Regions from separate parts of the Bradyrhizobium sp. CCBAU 25360 genome, predicted to be linked through region 2. Evidence: predicted binding sites of a transcription regulator. Region 2 holds the regulator's gene; each other region holds the start of a gene.
What was found. The regulator PhoB, encoded in region 2, activates phosphate uptake and scavenging genes when phosphate is short. The targets are predictions, from matches to a motif close to TGTCATNNANCTGTCAT.
Positions count from the first base shown of each region.

Region 1: a site for PhoB is predicted at 2,391-2,407, ahead of phnC (phosphonate ABC transporter ATP-binding protein). Genes of this name have one in related genera too.
Region 3: a site for PhoB is predicted at 3,346-3,362, ahead of XH81_RS35845 (DUF47 domain-containing protein). Genes of this name have one in related genera too.

Region 1 is NZ_LBJA01000038.1:232,620-238,254, reverse strand. Features, by position in the region: gene XH81_RS17075 (DUF1045 domain-containing protein) at 1-453, opposite strand, end outside; gene XH81_RS17070 (alpha-D-ribose 1-methylphosphonate 5-triphosphate diphosphatase) at 472-1,665, opposite strand; gene XH81_RS17065 (transferase hexapeptide repeat family protein) at 1,662-2,333, opposite strand; gene phnC (phosphonate ABC transporter ATP-binding protein) at 2,507-3,316, shown strand; gene phnD (phosphonate ABC transporter substrate-binding protein) at 3,383-4,318, shown strand; gene phnE (phosphonate ABC transporter, permease protein PhnE) at 4,390-5,274, shown strand; gene phnE (phosphonate ABC transporter, permease protein PhnE) at 5,271-5,635, shown strand, end outside.
Region 2 is NZ_LBJA01000032.1:14,055-19,689, forward strand. Features, by position in the region: gene argF (ornithine carbamoyltransferase) at 1-93, opposite strand, end outside; gene XH81_RS09075 (aspartate aminotransferase family protein) at 93-1,301, opposite strand; gene XH81_RS09080 (GcrA family cell cycle regulator) at 1,757-2,269, shown strand; gene phoB (phosphate regulon transcriptional regulator PhoB) at 2,499-3,206, opposite strand; gene phoU (phosphate signaling complex protein PhoU) at 3,229-3,945, opposite strand; gene pstB (phosphate ABC transporter ATP-binding protein PstB) at 3,957-4,775, opposite strand; gene pstA (phosphate ABC transporter permease PstA) at 4,772-5,623, opposite strand; gene pstC (phosphate ABC transporter permease subunit PstC) at 5,628-5,635, opposite strand, start outside.
Region 3 is NZ_LBJA01000045.1:366,163-371,797, reverse strand. Features, by position in the region: gene XH81_RS35860 (peptide chain release factor 3) at 1-1,158, opposite strand, end outside; gene sugE (quaternary ammonium compound efflux SMR transporter SugE) at 1,333-1,647, shown strand; gene XH81_RS35850 (inorganic phosphate transporter) at 1,640-2,647, opposite strand; gene XH81_RS35845 (DUF47 domain-containing protein) at 2,659-3,303, opposite strand; gene XH81_RS35840 (branched-chain amino acid ABC transporter permease) at 3,460-4,428, opposite strand; gene XH81_RS35835 (branched-chain amino acid ABC transporter permease) at 4,430-5,293, opposite strand; gene XH81_RS35830 (ABC transporter substrate-binding protein) at 5,366-5,635, opposite strand, start outside.

The DNA of each region.
Region 1 (5,635 bases), on a different contig from region 2:
GAGTTTCTCGGGTTTGCGCCGCGCCCGATCGCCCGCCGACAGCGCGGCGCGAAACGAGTCGAATTCGCGGACGCAATCGGCGGCGAGCTGCTGGAGCGCCTCGACCGGCTCGGCCGGAATGACGGCGATGAAGCCGCTGATGGCATCGACCACGGGCCGGATCACGGCAAGCGGCCGCGATTTGCCGGCGAATGCGGCGCAGGCGGCCATCAGTTCCGCTTCGGTCCTGTCTGATACGAGCGCCATCGGCGCCTTCAGCGTGGCGTGAAAGCCGTATTTGCGTGGATCGGCGCTGACGTCGCGCCAGTCCGGCGCGACATGCAGCGCATCACGCGGGAACGGCAATTCGTTGCCGGTGTAGGCATCGTAGCCGAGCAACTCGGCGCCGAAGCGGGACAGCGCGCTGTCACTGCCGGCGGCAAAATAGATCGCGTAGCGGGGAAAACCTGTCATCGCCTCAGCATAACCAATTTAGGCCGCGACGACAGCCTCGCGCGGCGTCGCCACAGCAGTGAGCAGCCGCGTCGCATCGGTGAGATGGACGAGCTTTCCGCCTGCGATCACCGCGATCAGCCGCGGCCGCAGCTTCACGCTGTCGTCGACCAGCAGAATGTCGGCGCGGCGACCTTCCGCGAGCACGCCGCGATCGGCAAGGCCGGTGGCACGCGCCGGCCCGGCGGAGACCAGATTCCAGGCTTCCGTCAGCGGCAGCACGCCATCGGCGGCGAGGCGGAACGCGGCGAGCAGCTGCGCGGGATAATAATAGTCCGACGCCAGCACCGAGCAGAGCCCCTTGGCGATCATGTCGGAGGCCTTCGTCCAGCCGGTGTGGCTGCCGCCGCGCACGACGTTGGGCGCGCCGTAGACGATGGCATCGCCGTGGCTTGCTGCCGCCCGTGCCGTCTCCTCGTTGATCGGAAACTCCGCGATGTCAGCGCCGAGCTCGCGAAACTCCTGGCGCATCGCCGGCGTCGCATCGTCGTGCGAGAGCATCCGCACGTCGGCTGCGCGCGCCACAGCGGCCAGCCGCGCAACCGAAGCCGGCACTTCGTCGGCGCGCGAGACCACGCGTTCGACCAGCCGGTCGAATTCCTCAGCTGACAGCCCGGTGCGCTCCACCATGCGGTTGCGCTTGCGCGGCTTGGCCATGTCGGCGACCGTGCCGTCCATGTGGTCGTTGAAAGCGAACAGGTCGACCCGGCCTTCGTCGAGCCACTCGCTGATCTCGGCCTCGGCGCCGAGATTGTAGGTCTCGTGCCGCAGATGGAAGCGGGTATCCGCGGCGAATTGCGGACGCTGCCGCTCGATGGCCTCCATCAGGCCGCGCGCGTTATCGGCGCTGCGCAGGCCCGGCTCCCACGAGCAGGTGGTGGCGTGAAAGACGGTGGTGATGCCGTTGCTGATCGCCTGGCGATCGCTGTCGGCGAGCGCGACGTCGATCGGGAAGTCGACACCGGCGCGCGGCATCATCTGCCGCTCGAAGGCATCGCCATGCAGATCGACGATGCCGGGCAGCACCAGCAGGTTGCGCGAATCGATTGTCAGCCGCGCCCGGCCCCGTGAGGCATCGACCTGCGCGATGTCCGGTCCGGACACCGTCAATGACGTTTCGACGAATTCGGCGCCGATCAGGGCCCGGCCGCCTTCAAGGAAAATGTCTGTCACGCGACCGCGTTTCGTTTGCTGGTAAGGGATCTGGTCAGGGGAGCCGCCCCTGCTTCGTATGTCGCAAGAAAATCTTCAATCCCGAGCTTGCGGAAATCGGGCAGGGCTTCACGCAACTTGTCGTGATCCCAGTCCCACCAGGCGAGCCGCGCGAGCCTTCCGGCGATCTCCTCGGAGAAACGCCGCCGCACGATCCGGGCCGGATTGCCGGCGACGATGGCGTAGGCCGGCACGTCCTTGGTGACGATGGCGCCGGCCGCGATCACCGCGCCGGTGCCGATGTTGCGGCCCGGCAGCACGATCGCGCCGTGGCCGATCCAGACGTCGTGGCCGATATGGACGTGATGCTGGCGCCGCCAGTCGAAGAATTCGGCGTCGTCGCTCTCGCCTTCGAAGTAGGCGCTCGAGCGATAGGTGAAATGCGCCTGGGTCGCGCGGTGCATCGGATGATTGCCGGGATTGATGCGCGTCATGGCCGCGATCGAGCAGAACTTTCCGATGGTGGTGTAGGTGATCTGGGAATCGTTCACGACATAGGAGTAATCGCCCATCGCCACTTCATGCAGGATGGTGCGCGCGCCGACCTCGGTATAGGCGCCGAGCCTGGTCTCATGCAGTTTGGCCGAGGGATCGATGGTCGGCTGGACCGAAAGAGTTTTGGCGGCCATGTTGCATCCGGAGCGCGAGGGCGGGCGTTCCTCTTCGAGCGGCTTGATGACGATGTCATGACGCGGCGATGACAGGGGATGAGGTGTGTAGGATCGCCGCACTGCAACGCCCGTGTCACACAAGTGTCAAGCGCGGGCGTTAGCGGTTGGCTCCAGCTAATCTGGAGTCCTGCATGCTGGTGGTGGAAGGTCTGACGTGTCGCTTCGGCGCGAAAGCCGCGGTGGACGACGCTTCGTTTCAAGTCTCCCCCGGCGGCTTCGTCGGTGTGATCGGACGGTCCGGCGCCGGCAAGTCGACGCTGCTGCGAACCATCAATCGTCTCGCGACGCCGACGCAGGGCCGCATCCTGTTCGACGGCATCGACGTCACCGCGCTGCGCGGCAAGGAACTGCGGCAGTGGCGGGCGCGCTCGGCCATGATCTTCCAGCAGTTCAACCTGGTCGGCCGGCTCGACGTCCTCACCAACGTCCTGATGGGAAGGCTTGCGACGATGCCGGCCTGGCGCTCGCTGTCGCAAGTGTGGCCCGAGCAGGACAAGGCGCTGGCGATGTCCGCGCTCGAACAGTTCGACATCGCATCGCTCGCGGCCCAGCGCGCCGACCAGCTCTCCGGCGGCCAGCAGCAGCGCGTCGCGATCGCACGTGCGCTCGTGCAGCAGCCCGACATCATCCTCGCCGACGAGCCGATCGCATCGCTCGATCCGCGCAACACCAAGATCGTGATGGATGCGCTGCTGCGCATCAACAAGCATTTCGGCATCACCGTGATCTGCAATCTGCATTCGCTCGATCTGGCGCGCAGCTATTGCGACCGCCTGATCGGCATGGCGCAGGGCCGGGTGGTGTTCGACGGCGCGCCGGCCGCACTGACCGACCACGTCGCGCGCGAGCTTTACGATCTCGAAGCCGCCGACGTCATGGGCACCATGCCTGACCCGGCGCCCGCGGGCGTCCCGGCACTTGGAACGGCGGCCGCCGCCTGAGCCGCGTCGCGCCTGTTTGAGTTGCAAGTTTTGCGTCAACCGACCCCAACCGATGAAGAGGGTATCATGATCACTCGTAGACTCGTTCTTGCCGGCGCCGCGGCGCTCGCCTTCGCCTCGTCGGCTTCCGCCGAAGACTGGAAAGCCAAATATCCCGAGCTGACCTTTGCGGTCGTCCCGGCCGAGAACGCCTCCGGCGTCACCGAGCGCTGGGCGCCTTTCGTGAGCTATCTCTCCAAGGAACTGGGCGTGAAGGTCACGCTCCGCATCGCCAACGACTACGCTGCCGTCATCGAGGGCCAGCGCGCTGGCAACATCCATATCGCCAGCTATGGCTCGGCCTCGTTCGCCCGCGCCCGCCTGACCGGCGTCAAGTCCGACGCCTTCGCCAACGACATCAACGCCGACGGCTCGACCGGTTATTATTCGGTGTTCTTCGTCAAGGCGAGCAGCGCCTACAAGAGCGTCGACCAGCTCAAGGGCAAGAACCTCGGCCTCGTCGATCCGAACTCGACCTCCGGCAACAATGTGCCGCGCTTCGAGCTGGACAAGATGGGCATCCCCGATGCCGACGGCTATTTCGGCAAGGTCGTCTTCACCGGCAGTCACGAGAACGCGATGCTGGCGCTGTCGCAGGGCACCGTCGACGTTGCCGCCAACCAGTGGACCAGCGACGACGATTCCACGCTGGCGCAGATGCTGACCAAGGGCATGCTGAAGAATGCCGACGGCTCGGCGATGAAGAAGGACGACTTCCGAATCATCCATAAGTCGGCGCCGATCATCAACGGCCCCTATGCCTACAATTCCGACCTGCCGGAAGACGCCAAGGCCGCTATCGCCAAGGCGTTCTTCGACGCGCCGGCCAAGGACAAGGCCGCGTTCGACCGCCTCTCCGACGGCCAGAAGAAGGGCTTTCATCCCGCCACCACCAAGGATTGGGATGGCACGATCGAGCTGATCAAGTTCGTCGATGCGCTGCGTAAGAAGAAGGCGTCCTGATCTCAGGGCGATGTAACTGGAGCCGGGTCCTTGGACCCGGCTCTTTCTTTGACGGAACTTGGCTCAGGCCGATGACAACAGCGGTTTCGATCCTCCCCGAGCAGCAGCTTGCCGTGCTCAACGCCGCTTATCGCCAGGCGGTCGGGCGCAGGCGGCTCCGCCTGCTGTTGGGGATCGCGGTCTTCGCCGCCGCGCTGCTTCTCGCCGCGGTCGGCGCGGAAGTGAATCTGCGCACGCTGTTCACCTATTTCGGCAATTTCATCAGCTATTTCGACCGCATCCTCACGCTCGACAACGGCCAGCGCGTCTGGACCGATGTCGGCGAGTGGCTCTGGGGCTGGCGCAAATGGCTGAAGATGCTCGGCGAGACGCTGCTGATCTCCTATGTCGGCACGCTGATCGGCGCGACCTTGGCATTTTGTCTGAACTTCTTCGCGGCTGAAAACACCTCGCCCGCACCCTGGCTGCGCTTCGTCGTCCGGCGCCTGCTCGAATTCGCCCGCACCGTTCCGGGCATCGTCTTCGCGCTGATCTTCGTCATCGCCTTCGGGCTCGGACCGATGGCGGGCGTGCTCGCGATCGCGATCCACTCCACCGGCGCGCTCGGAAAGCTGTTCTCGGAAATCGTCGAGAACGCCGATATGAAGCCGGTCGAAGGCATCCGCTCGACCGGCGCGAGCTGGCTGTCCTGCATGCGGTTCGCCGTCGTGCCGCAGGTGACCGCGGGCTATGCGAGCTACGCGCTGCTGCGCTTCGAGATCAACGTCCGCGAAGCCTCGGTGATGGGCTTCGTCGGCGCCGGCGGCATCGGCCAGGAGCTCGTCGTCGCCATCCGCAAATTCTACTATTCGGACGTCAGCGCGATCCTGCTCACCATCATCGTCACCGTGTTCATCATCGACATCAGCACCGGTTGGCTGCGCGGCCGCCTGTTCGGCAAGGAGGCGCGGACGTGACGAGGCGGCAAGCGGTCGACACGCGAGAGCTTCGCGCGCGCTATCCCGATGTGTTCGACCGTCCGGCCTCGGCGCGGCTTGCCACGCCGGCGATGATCGTCGCGGCGTTCGCGATCCTCATTTACGGCCTGGTCGATCTCGATTTCTCGCCGTCGCGATTCTTCGCAGGTCTCAGCCAGCTCGGCTGGATCAGCCTGATGATGATCCCGCCCGATCCCGGCTCGTCGCTGCCGGTCTACCTGAAGGCACTCGGCGAGACGCTGTCGATTGCACTGCTCGGCACCACGCTCGCCGCCGTCTTCGCACTCCCCGTCAGCCTTCTGGCCGCGCGCAACGTGGTGCCGTCGAAGCTCCTGCGCTT
Region 2 (5,635 bases):
GGACGAAGCTGCAAGCATGCGCTTGAGCTCCGACAGCGGCAGCTCGTTGATATCGAGGAAGTGCTTTGGAGTTTTATTGGGGGACTTGCTCATCAGCTTGCCGCCCGCTTGGTCTGGCTGGACGAGATTGCGGCGCAGGCGCGCTCGAGCCGCCCGACGCTGTCCTCGATCTCGGCTTCGGTCACGATCAGCGGCGGCAGGAAACGCACGACATTGTCGCCGGCCCCGACAGTGAGCAGCTTTTCGTGACGCAGGGCCGCGACCAGATCGCCGGAGGGCACCACGGCCTTGATGCCGATCAGGAGGCCTTCGCCGCGCACTTCGCTGACGACATCGGGATGACGGTCGATCACGGAGGCAAGCTTCTGCTTCAGCAGCAGCGACATTCTCTGCACGTGGTCGAAGAAGCCGGGCTTGAGCATGACGTCGAGCACCGCGTTGGCCGCGGAGATCGCCAGCGGATTGCCGCCGAAGGTCGAGCCGTGCGAGCCGGGCCCCATGCCGGCGGCCGCATCCGCGGTCGCCAGCACCGCGCCGATCGGGAAGCCGCCGCCAAGCGCCTTCGCCAGCGACATCACGTCCGGCGTGACGCCGGTGCGCCGATACGCGAACAGATCACCACTGCGGCCCATGCCGGTCTGCACCTCGTCGAAGGCGAGCAGCAGGCCCTTCTCGTCGCAGAGCTGGCGCAACGCCTTGAGGAAGGTCGGCGTTGCCGAACGCACGCCGCCCTCGCCCTGGATCGGCTCGATCAGGATGCCCGCGGTGTGCGGGCCGATCGCCTTCTTGACGGCCTCGATATCGCCATGCGGCACCTGGTCGAAGCCATCCATGGGCGGGCCAAAGCCTTCGAGATATTTTGCAGATCCGGTCGCGGCGAGCGTCGCCAGCGTACGGCCGTGAAAGGCGCCTTCGAAGGTGATGATGCGATAACGTTCCGGATGTCCCTTGGAGAAGTGATGATGGCGGACCAGCTTGATCACACCCTCCAGCGCTTCGGCGCCCGAATTGCAGAAGAACACGAAGTCGGCAAAGCTCTCGTTGCAGAGCCGGTTGGCGAGCTTCTCGCCATCCGGGCTCTGGAACAGGTTCGACATGTGCCAGAGCTTCGTCGCCTGCTCCTGCAGCGCCTTGATCAGATGCGGGTGGCAATGGCCGAGCGCATTCACAGCCACGCCCGAGGTGAAATCGAGATAGCGATCGCCATTGGTCGCGATCAGCCAGCAGCCTTCGCCGCGCTCGAAGCCGAGGTCGGCTCTGGCGAAAACGGGGAGCAAATGCGGCGCTGCGCTGTTAGTCATGATGTCACTTGAATGTTGCGGACGGTGTGACGCGTGCATTGCGCAACGCACCATCGACCGGCCCGGAAAACGAAACGTGCCGCCTTTTAAGGGCGGCACGCGCGACTATCTTATGCCTGGCAAGACGGGTGTCAATGCCGCCCGGAAAGCCTCGGGAAACGCTGAATCCGTAGTCTTGCGGTGCCGATTTTGCGGGTTTTCACCACGGAACATGTGGAAGCGAGTCGGCGGACTCTTGCGCGGGAGTCACGCCATATTGTAGCGTTTGGATTGTCAGATACGACATCTCGTGCAGCGGTTCTGATCCCAAGAGTCCTCTTGTACCGGCGTAAACGTTCGGGCGTCAGTCACGCGCCCGGCGAGCCTTAAGGGATTCTGACGGCACGGGTTTTTGAAGGCTTAGGCAATCGCTGCGAGGCCCCAGGATGGCGGCGCGTAGCGAGGGAAAGGGTGCAATGACGGTTTTGACCTGGTCCGACGATCGCGTCGAGCAGCTGAAAAAGCTCTGGGAGGCCGGACTTTCGGCCAGCCAGATCGCAGCTGAACTCGGCAATGTGACCCGCAATGCCGTGATCGGCAAAGTGCACAGGCTCGGTCTGTCCGGCCGTGCCAAGAGCCCTTCATCGGCAGCGCCCCGGCCGCGCAAGGCGCGTCCCGCGCAGCACATGATGCGGGTGACCCGCCCCATTGCGCGCGGCAACACCGCGCTGGCGCAGGCCTTCGAGGTCGAGGTGGAGGCCGAACCGGTCACCTACGACAACGTGGTGCCGATGAGCCAGCGGCTGTCGCTGCTCGAGCTGAACGAGGCCACCTGCCATTGGCCGGTCGGCGATCCCTCCAGCCCCGATTTCTTCTTCTGCGGCGGCAGGGCGCTGTCCGGCCTGCCCTACTGCGCCCAGCACTCGCGCGTCGCGTATCAGCCGGCGGCGGATCGCCGGCGTGCCCCGGCAAAGCCGGGTCCGCGGTGAGTGGATTTAGCTGATCGCAAAGACGGCAGCCGTCACACGACGGCGCCTCAACCAACTCGGTGTCATCCCCGCGAACGCGGGGATCCATAACCATAGGGCGCTGTTGTTGCGCGAGATGGTCACTCCGAGTCTTCGCCAAACCACTGCCTGTGGTTATGGGTCCATGCTTTCGCAGGGACGACACCGGAGAATGTGGCGGCAGCCCACCAAACCCCAACGCCTGCAAACCTTACGTCTGCTCCGCCTTCGCGAAGCGATCGTCGAGCGCGTAGCCGGCGCCGCGGACGGTGCGGATCGGGTCCTGCTCGCGGCCGAGATTGAGCAGCTTGCGCAGGCGGCCGATATGGACGTCGACGGTGCGCTCGTCGATGTAGATGTCGCGGCCCCAGACGCTGTCGAGCAGCTGCTCGCGCGAGAACACGCGGCCCGGATGCTCCAGGAAGAACTCCAGCAGGCGATATTCGGTCGGACCGAGATCGATCGGCCGGCCCGAGCGCGCCACGCGACGCTTGTCGCGGTCGAGCTCGATGTCGCCATAGGCCAGCACTGTCGCGAGTCGCTCAGGACTGGCGCGGCGAAGCAGGCCCTTCACGCGCGCCAAGAGCTCCGGCACCGAGAACGGCTTGACGATGTAGTCGTCGGCGCCGGTCGCAAGTCCCCGCACCCGCTCGCTCTCCTCGCCGCGCGCGGTGAGCATGATGATCGGCAGCTGCTTGGTGTCGGGCCGGGTCCGCAGGCGCCGGCACAGCTCGATGCCCGACAGGCCCGGCAGCATCCAGTCGAGCACGATCAGGTCCGGGATGTGCTCCTTGAGGCGGGTGTCGGCGTCGTCGCCGCGCATGACCGTCTCGACGTCATAGCCGTCGCCTTCGAGGTTGTAGCGAAGCAGCTCGGTGAGAGCTTCCTCGTCCTCAACCACCATAATGCGTGCGCCCATCGGGTCGTCGCTCCTTGAGTCTTCAGGTATTCGGGACCGTCGTGGCGAAGGTGGTCATGTCGCCCTTCGGCCGCTTGTCGGTGATCGCCTGGCCTTCGATCATGTAGAACACGGTCTCGGCGATGTTGGTGGCGTGGTCGCCGATCCGCTCGATGTTCTTGGCGCAGAACATCAGATGGATGCAGAACGAGATGTTGCGCGGATCCTCCATCATGTAGGTGAGGAGCTCGCGGAACAGCGAGGTGCAGATCGCGTCGACTTCCTCGTCGCCCTTCCACACCGCCATCGCCGCCGGCAGATCATGTGCGGCATAGGCGTCCAGCACCGACTTGACCTGCTGCTGCACGAGGTCGGTCATGTGCTCCAGGCCGCGGAACAGTTTCAGCGGATGGAAGTCGGTCTCCAGCGCGGCGACGCGCTTGCCCATGTTCTTGGCGAGGTCGCCGATGCGCTCGAGGTCGGTCGCAACGCGCATGGCGCCGACGATCTCGCGCAAATCCACCGCCATCGGCTGGCGGCGGGCGATGGTGAGCACGGCGCGTTCCTCGATGCGCTTCTGCAGCGCGTCGAGCTCGGCGTCGATGGCGACGACGCGCTGGCCGAGCGCGACGTCGCGGCGGATCAGCGCGCCGACGGAATCGACGATCATGCGCTCGGCGATGCCGCCCATCTCGGCGACCAGGCGGGTGAGCTCCTGGAGGTCGGTGTCGAAAGCTTTTGCGGTATGTTCAGTACCCATGTCGCGTCTCCTCAGCCGAACCGGCCGGTAATGTAATCCTGCGTGCGCCGGTCGCTCGGCGACGTGAAGATCTTGCTGGTGTCGTCGAACTCGATCAGCTCGCCGAGATACATGAAGGCGGTCTTGTCGGAGACGCGCGCCGCCTGCTGCATGTTGTGCGTGACGATCGCGATCGTGTAGTTCTCGGACAGCTCCTGGATCAGCTCCTCGACCTTGGCGGTCGAGATCGGATCGAGCGCCGAGCAGGGCTCGTCGAACAGAATCACCTCGGGCCGCACCGCGACGGTGCGGGCGATGCACAGGCGCTGCTGCTGGCCGCCGGAGAGCGACAGGCCGGAGGCGTTGAGCTTGTCCTTGACCTCGTTCCACAGCGCGCCGCCGCGCAGCGCCTTCTCGACGCGGTCGTCCATCTCGGACTTCGAGATCTTCTCGTAGAGGCGGATGCCGAAGGCGATGTTCTCGTAGATCGTCATCGGGAACGGCGTCGGCTTCTGGAACACCATGCCGACCCGGGCGCGCAGCAGATTGAGGTCGAGCCTGGGGTCGAGGATGTTGGTCTGGTCCAGCATGAGCTGGCCGGTGGCGCGCTGGCCCGGATAGAGGTCGTACATCCGGTTGAAGATGCGCAGCAGGGTCGACTTGCCGCAGCCCGACGGGCCGATGAACGCTGTGACGCGGTTGGCACCCAGCGTCAGGTTGATGTTCTTCAGCGCGTGGTGCTCGCCGTAATAGAAGTTGAGATTGCGCACCGTCACCTTGGCCGGGGCTTCCGGCAGCGGCTGCGAGGCCAGATGAGCGTTGGAACTCATGGAAACGGACAGGTCGGTCATTTTGCAGTCCTCTCGGCGCCGAGGATGCGCGCGCCAATGTTCAGGGCAAGCACGGTGAGCGTGATCAGCAGCGCGCCGCTCCAGGCGAGCTGCTTCCAATAGGCGTAGGGGCTCTGGACGAAGTTGTTGATGGTGACCGGCAAATTGGCCATCGTCTTGTTCAGGCCGAGGCTGAAGAACTGGTTCGACAGCGCGGTGAAGAGCAGCGGCGCGGTCTCGCCGGCGACGCGGGCGGTGGCGAGCAGCACGCCGGTGATGAGGCCCGACCGGGCCGCACGATAGGCGATACGCTTGATCACCAGCGAGCGCGGCAGGCCGAGCGCCGAGGCCGCCTCGCGCAGGGGATTCGGCACCAGCAGCAGCATGTCCTCGGTGGTGCGCAGCACGACCGGGATCACGATGACGGCGAGCGCGAGCGCGCCCGCGATCGCGGAGAAGCCACGCATCGGCACCACCACCGCGCCATAGATGAACAGGCCGATGATGATCGAGGGCGCCGAGAGCAGGATGTCGTTGATGAAGCGGATCACCGAGGTCAGCCGGTCGTTGCGGCCGTATTCGGCAAGGTAGGTGCCGGCGAACAGGCCGAGCGGCGCGCCGATGCCGACGCCGATCAACGTCATGATGATCGAACCGACGATCGCGTTGCGCAGGCCGCCTTCGGTCGAACCCGGCGGCGGCGTATCCGCGACGAAGATCTCAAGATCGAGGCCGGCCAGGCCGTTGAAGAGCAGCGTGATCAGGATCAGCGCGAGCCAGGTGACGCCGAAGGCGGCCGCGGCGAAGCAGAGCCCGCGGATGACGATGTCCTTGCGGCGACGACGCGAATAGATCGGATTGAGCGCCATGACGTTACTTCC
Region 3 (5,635 bases), on a different contig from region 2:
CAGCGTGTCGCCGATGCGCAGCGTGCCGTGATTGGGAATGCCGACGACGTCGCCAGCGAAGGCTTCATCCGCGACCGAGCGGTCCTGCGCGAAGAAGAATTGCGGGCTCGACAGCGGCATGCTCTTGCCGGTGCGCACCAGCTTGGCCTTCATGCCGCGGCTGAGCTTGCCCGAGCAGAGGCGCGCAAAGGCGATGCGGTCGCGGTGGTTCGGATCCATATTGGCCTGGATCTTGAACACGAAGGCGCTCATGCGCGGATCGGTGGCCTCGACCTTGCGCTGGTCGCTGTCCTGCGCGCGCGGCTCGGGCGCGAACTTGCCGAGGCCTTCCAGGAGGTCGCCGACGCCGAAATTGCGCAGCGCACTGCCGAAATAGACCGGCGTCAGGTGGCCCTCGCGGAACGCGTCGAGCTCGAACGGTTTTGACGCTTCGGTGACGAGCTCGAGCTCGTCCTTGACCGCGGAAACGTCGAGATTGGCGTTGAGCTTGGCGAGCTCGGCGATCTCGATCTGCTGCGCCGCGCCGGTCTTGGCGCCGCCGCCTTCGAGCAGGCGCACGCCGCCATTGACGACGTCGTAGGTGCCGAGGAAGTCGCGGCCGCGTCCGACCGGCCAAGTCATCGGCGTGGTGTCGAGCGCCAGCGTCTTCTCGATCTCGTCGAGCAGCTCGAACACGTCGCGGCTCTCGCGATCCATCTTGTTGATGAAGGTGATGATCGGGATATCCCGAAGACGACACACCTCGAACAGCTTTCGGGTGCGCGCCTCGATGCCCTTGGCGGCGTCGATCACCATCACGGCGGAATCGACCGCCGTGAGGGTGCGATACGTATCTTCCGAAAAGTCCTCGTGGCCCGGCGTGTCCAGGAGGTTGAACACGAGGCGCTCGAACTCGAAGGTCATCACCGAGGTCACGACCGAGATGCCGCGCTCGCGCTCGATCTTCATCCAGTCCGATCGCGTGTTGCGCCGCTCGCCCTTGGCCTTGACCTGGCCGGCGAGATTGATGGCGCCGCCGAACAGCAGCAGCTTTTCGGTCAGCGTGGTCTTGCCGGCGTCGGGATGGGAGATGATCGCAAACGTGCGCCGCCGCGCCACTTCGGCGGCAAGCGGGGAACGGGCCGGCAATTCGGCTGTGGTGATGGCGATGTCGGACATGGCGGGAGCGTGTGGCAGGGAAAACGGGCCTGATCAAGCCTCATTTGGTGATTGCGGAGCCCCCCGGCCAGCCCCATATCGGCCTTGGCCATACTGGCCTTGGGGGAGGACGGCCTCCCCAGCCCATCAGCACGTTAGCCGCGGGGACGACCCTGCCTTGAATGGAGGGTCGTCATGGCCTGGAGCATCCTGTTCGTCGCGGGCCTTCTCGAGATCACCTGGGCGATCGGCCTGAAATACACCGAGGGCTTTACCAGGCTTGTTCCGTCCGTCGTCACGCTCGTGGCCATGGCCGGCAGCGTCATCCTGCTCGGGCTCGCGCTCAAATCCCTGCCCGTTGGAACCGCCTATGCGGTCTGGACCGGCATCGGCGCGGTCGGCACCGCAACACTGGGCATCATCCTGTTCGGCGAGCCGGCCACGGCCCTCCGTCTTGCCAGCATCGGGCTGATCGTCGCCGGGATCGTCGGGCTGAAGCTCGTTACTTGACGAAGATCTTGACCGCCCACCAGGTCAGCGCCGCCACGATGGCCGAGGCCGGGATCGTGATCACCCAGGCGTAGACGATCGAGCTGGCAACGTTCCAGCGCACCGCCGAGACGCGGCGGGCGGCACCGACGCCGACGATGGCGCCGGTGATGGTGTGCGTGGTGGAGACGGGAACCCCGAGATAGGTTGCCATGAACAAAGTCGCGGCCCCGCCGGTCTCGGCGCAAAAGCCCTGCATCGGGGTCAATTTGGTGATGCGCAGGCCCATGGTGCGGACGATGCGCCAGCCGCCCATCAGGGTGCCCAGCGCCATCGCCGCCTGGCAGGACAGCACCACCCAGAACGGCACCGAGAAGTCGCTGCCCAGATGGCCCTGCGAATAGAGCAGCACCGCGATGATGCCCATGGTCTTCTGCGCATCGTTACCGCCATGGCCGAGCGAATAGAGCGAGGCGGAGGCGAATTGCAGGATACGGAAGGCGCGATCGACCGCGAAAGGCGTCGAGCGCACCGAGGCCCAGGACACGATCGCCACCAGCATCATCGCGAGCAGGAAGCCGATCAGCGGCGACAGCACGATCGCCAGCACCGTCTTGGTCAATCCGCTCCACACCGCAGCCGAGATCCCGGCCTTGGCCATGCCGCCGCCGACGAGCCCGCCGATCAGCGCATGCGACGACGAGGACGGGATGCCGAGCGCCCAGGTCACGAGGTTCCAGACGATGGCGCCGACCAGGGCCGCGAAGATCACCTGGGCATCGACGATCGAGGGATCGATGATGCCGGTGCCGATGGTCTGGGCAACGTGCAGGCCGAACACCATGAAGGCGACGAAATTGAAGAACGCGGCCCAGAATACCGCGAATTGCGGTCGCAGCACGCGGGTCGAGACAATGGTCGCGATCGAATTGGCGGCATCGTGCAGGCCGTTCAGGAAATCGAACAGCAGCGCGACGGCGATCAAGCCGACCAGGACGGGAAGACCCAACGCGGCATCCACAGCGGCCTGTCCTAAACTTGCTCGATGACGATGCTGTTGATCTCGTTCGCAACGTCGTCGAAGCGATCCGCCACCTTCTCGAGGTGGTCGTAGATCTCGACGCCGACGATGAAGTCCATCGCATTGCCGTCGCGATGCTTGAGGAACAGCTCCTTCAAGCCGATGTCGTGGAGATCGTCGACGCGGCCCTCGAGCTTGCCGAGCTCCTCCGTGATCGCGGTCAGCATGGCGACATTCGGGCCGATCGACTGCATCAGCGGCAGCGCGCGGCCGACCAGATTGGCGCATTCGATCAGAAGCCCGCCGATCTCGCGCATGGGCGGCTCGAAGGTGCGGACCTCGAACAGCATCACCGCCTTGGCCGTCTGCTGCATCTGGTCGATGGCGTCGTCCATCGACGTGATCAGGTTCTTGATGTCGCCGCGGTCGAACGGGGTGATGAAGGTGCGGCGCACCGCCGTCAGCACCTCTCGGGTGATGTTGTCGGCATCATTCTCGAACTGGTTGACGCGCTGGCAATAGACCGGCGTCTCCTCGCCCCCGTTCAGCATACCCTGGAGCGCGATGGAGCCCTGGATCACCGTCTGGGCATGCCGGTCGAACAGGTCAAAGAACCGTTCTTCCTTGGGAAGGAAAGCACGAAACCATCGCATCATGGGGGTAGGCTACCGGTTGGAAATGGCCCGGCCCTGTCGGGCCGTCATGAAACTGTCATAGACCATTTTCGATCCGCGCGCGTGTCATCTCACGCCCGCGGAGCCGGATCATCCACCGCTTTCAGGCGGCCGGTAAACCACTTCTGAATCAGCTACTTAGAGAGATCGCCGGAAGTAATGCGCGATTTCGCCGATGACGCCGCGGCGGAAGGTGAGCACGCAGATTACGAAGATCGAGCCCTGGATTACCGTCACCCACTGGCCGAAGCCCGCGAGATATTGCTGCATGGCGATGATCGCGAACGCACCGACCACGGGGCCGAAGATGGTTCCAAGGCCGCCAACCAGCGTCATCAGCACGACCTCGCCCGACATCGACCAATGGACATCGGTGAGCGAGGCGTTCTGCGCCACGAACACCTTCAGCGCACCGGCAAAACCGGCCAGGGTTCCCGACAGCACGAAGGCCAGGAACTTGTACTGGTCGGTCCGGTAGCCGAGCGAAATCGCCCGCGGCTCATTCTCCCGGATCGCCTTCAGCACCTCGCCGAACGGCGAGTTGATGACACGGAAGATCAGCAGGAAGCCGGCGAGGAACCCCACCAGCACGACGTAATAGAGCACCGTCGGCTTGGACAGATCGAACACGCCGAACATGTGTCCCTGTGGGATGCCCTGGATGCCGTCCTCGCCGTGGGTGAACGGGGCCTGGAGGTAGATGAAGTACAGCAGCTGCGACAGCGCCAGCGTGATCATCGAGAAATAGATGCCCTGGCGGCGGATCGAGATGTAGCCGGTGATGAGCGAGAGCACGAAAGCCGCGGCGATGCCGACGAGGATGCCGAGCTCGGGCGGCAGCGCCCACACTTTCAGCGCATGCGCGCAGCAATAGCCGGCGGTACCCAGGAACATGGCGTGGCCGAACGACAACAGGCCGCCATAGCCGATCAGCAGATTGAAGGCGCAGGCGAGCAGCGCAAAGCACAGCGCCTGCATCACGAAGAACGGGTAGACGCCCGTGAATGGCACCGACGCCAGCAGCAGCGCCATCACGACGAAAGCGATCATCTCGTCGCGCATCGCGCGAGGGGTCACCGGCAGCGTGTCGTCCGTCAGGGTTGTCATATCAGGCCGCCCTTCCCGTCAATCCCGTTGGCTTCACCAAGAGCACCAGCACCATCAGCACGAACACGACGGTGTTGGAGGCCTCGGGATAGAAATACTTGGTCAGACCCTCGATCACGCCCAGCGCGAAGCCGGTGATGATGGAGCCCATGATCGAACCCATGCCGCCGATCACGACCACCGCGAACACGACGATGATGAGGTCGGCGCCCATCAGCGGCCGCACCTGGTTGATCGGCGCCGAGAGCACGCCCGCGAGCGCGGCAAGGCCGACGCCGAGACCATAGGTCAGCGTGATCATGCGCGGCACGTTGATGCCGAAGGCGCGCACCAACGTCGGATTTTCGGTGGCGGCGCGCAGGTAAGCGCCGAGCTGGGTCTTCTCGATCAGGAACCAGGTCGCCAGACACACGACCAGCGAGAACACGACCACCCAGCCGCGATAGATCGGCAAGAACATGAAGCCCAGATTCATGCCGCCCTTGAGCTGGTCCGGAATGGCGTAAGGCAGACCGGAGGAGCCGAAATAGTTCTGGAACACGCCCTGCACGATCAGCGCGATGCCGAAGGTCAGGAGCAGGCCGTAGAGATGGTCGAGCCCGGTCAGCCATTGCAGCATGGTCCTTTCCAGGATCATGCCGAAGATGCCGACGATCACGGGTGCGATCAGCAGCGCCCACCAGTAGTTGATGCCGCCGAGGCTCAACAGGAAATAAGCAACGAAGGCGCCCATCATGTAGAGCGCGCCATGGGCGAAATTGATGATGTTGAGCATGCCGAAAATCACGGCAAGCCCGAGACTGAGCAGCGCGTAGAACGAGCCGTTGATCAGTCCCACCAGTAGCTGAGCGTATAGAGCCTGCATCGATCCCGCACCCGGTCCCTTCGGCGTTCCCTGAAAGTCGCCCGCGGGCCTGATGGCCTGCGGGCGGTTATCTTACTTCTTCAAGAGCGCGCACTTGCTCTCGGACAGCGGCGTGAAAGCCTGATCGCCCGGCACCGTGCCGACCAGCTTGTAGAAGTCCCACGGCCCCTTGGATTCGGAGGGCTTCTTCACCTCGAACAGATAGGCGTTGTGGATGGTGCGGCCGTTGGGCTGGATCTCGCCCTTGCCGAACAGATCGTCCTCCGTCGGCATCGACTTCATCTTCTCGACGACCTTGACGCCGTCATGGGGATTGCCGCCGAGCGCTTCCAGCGCCTTGAG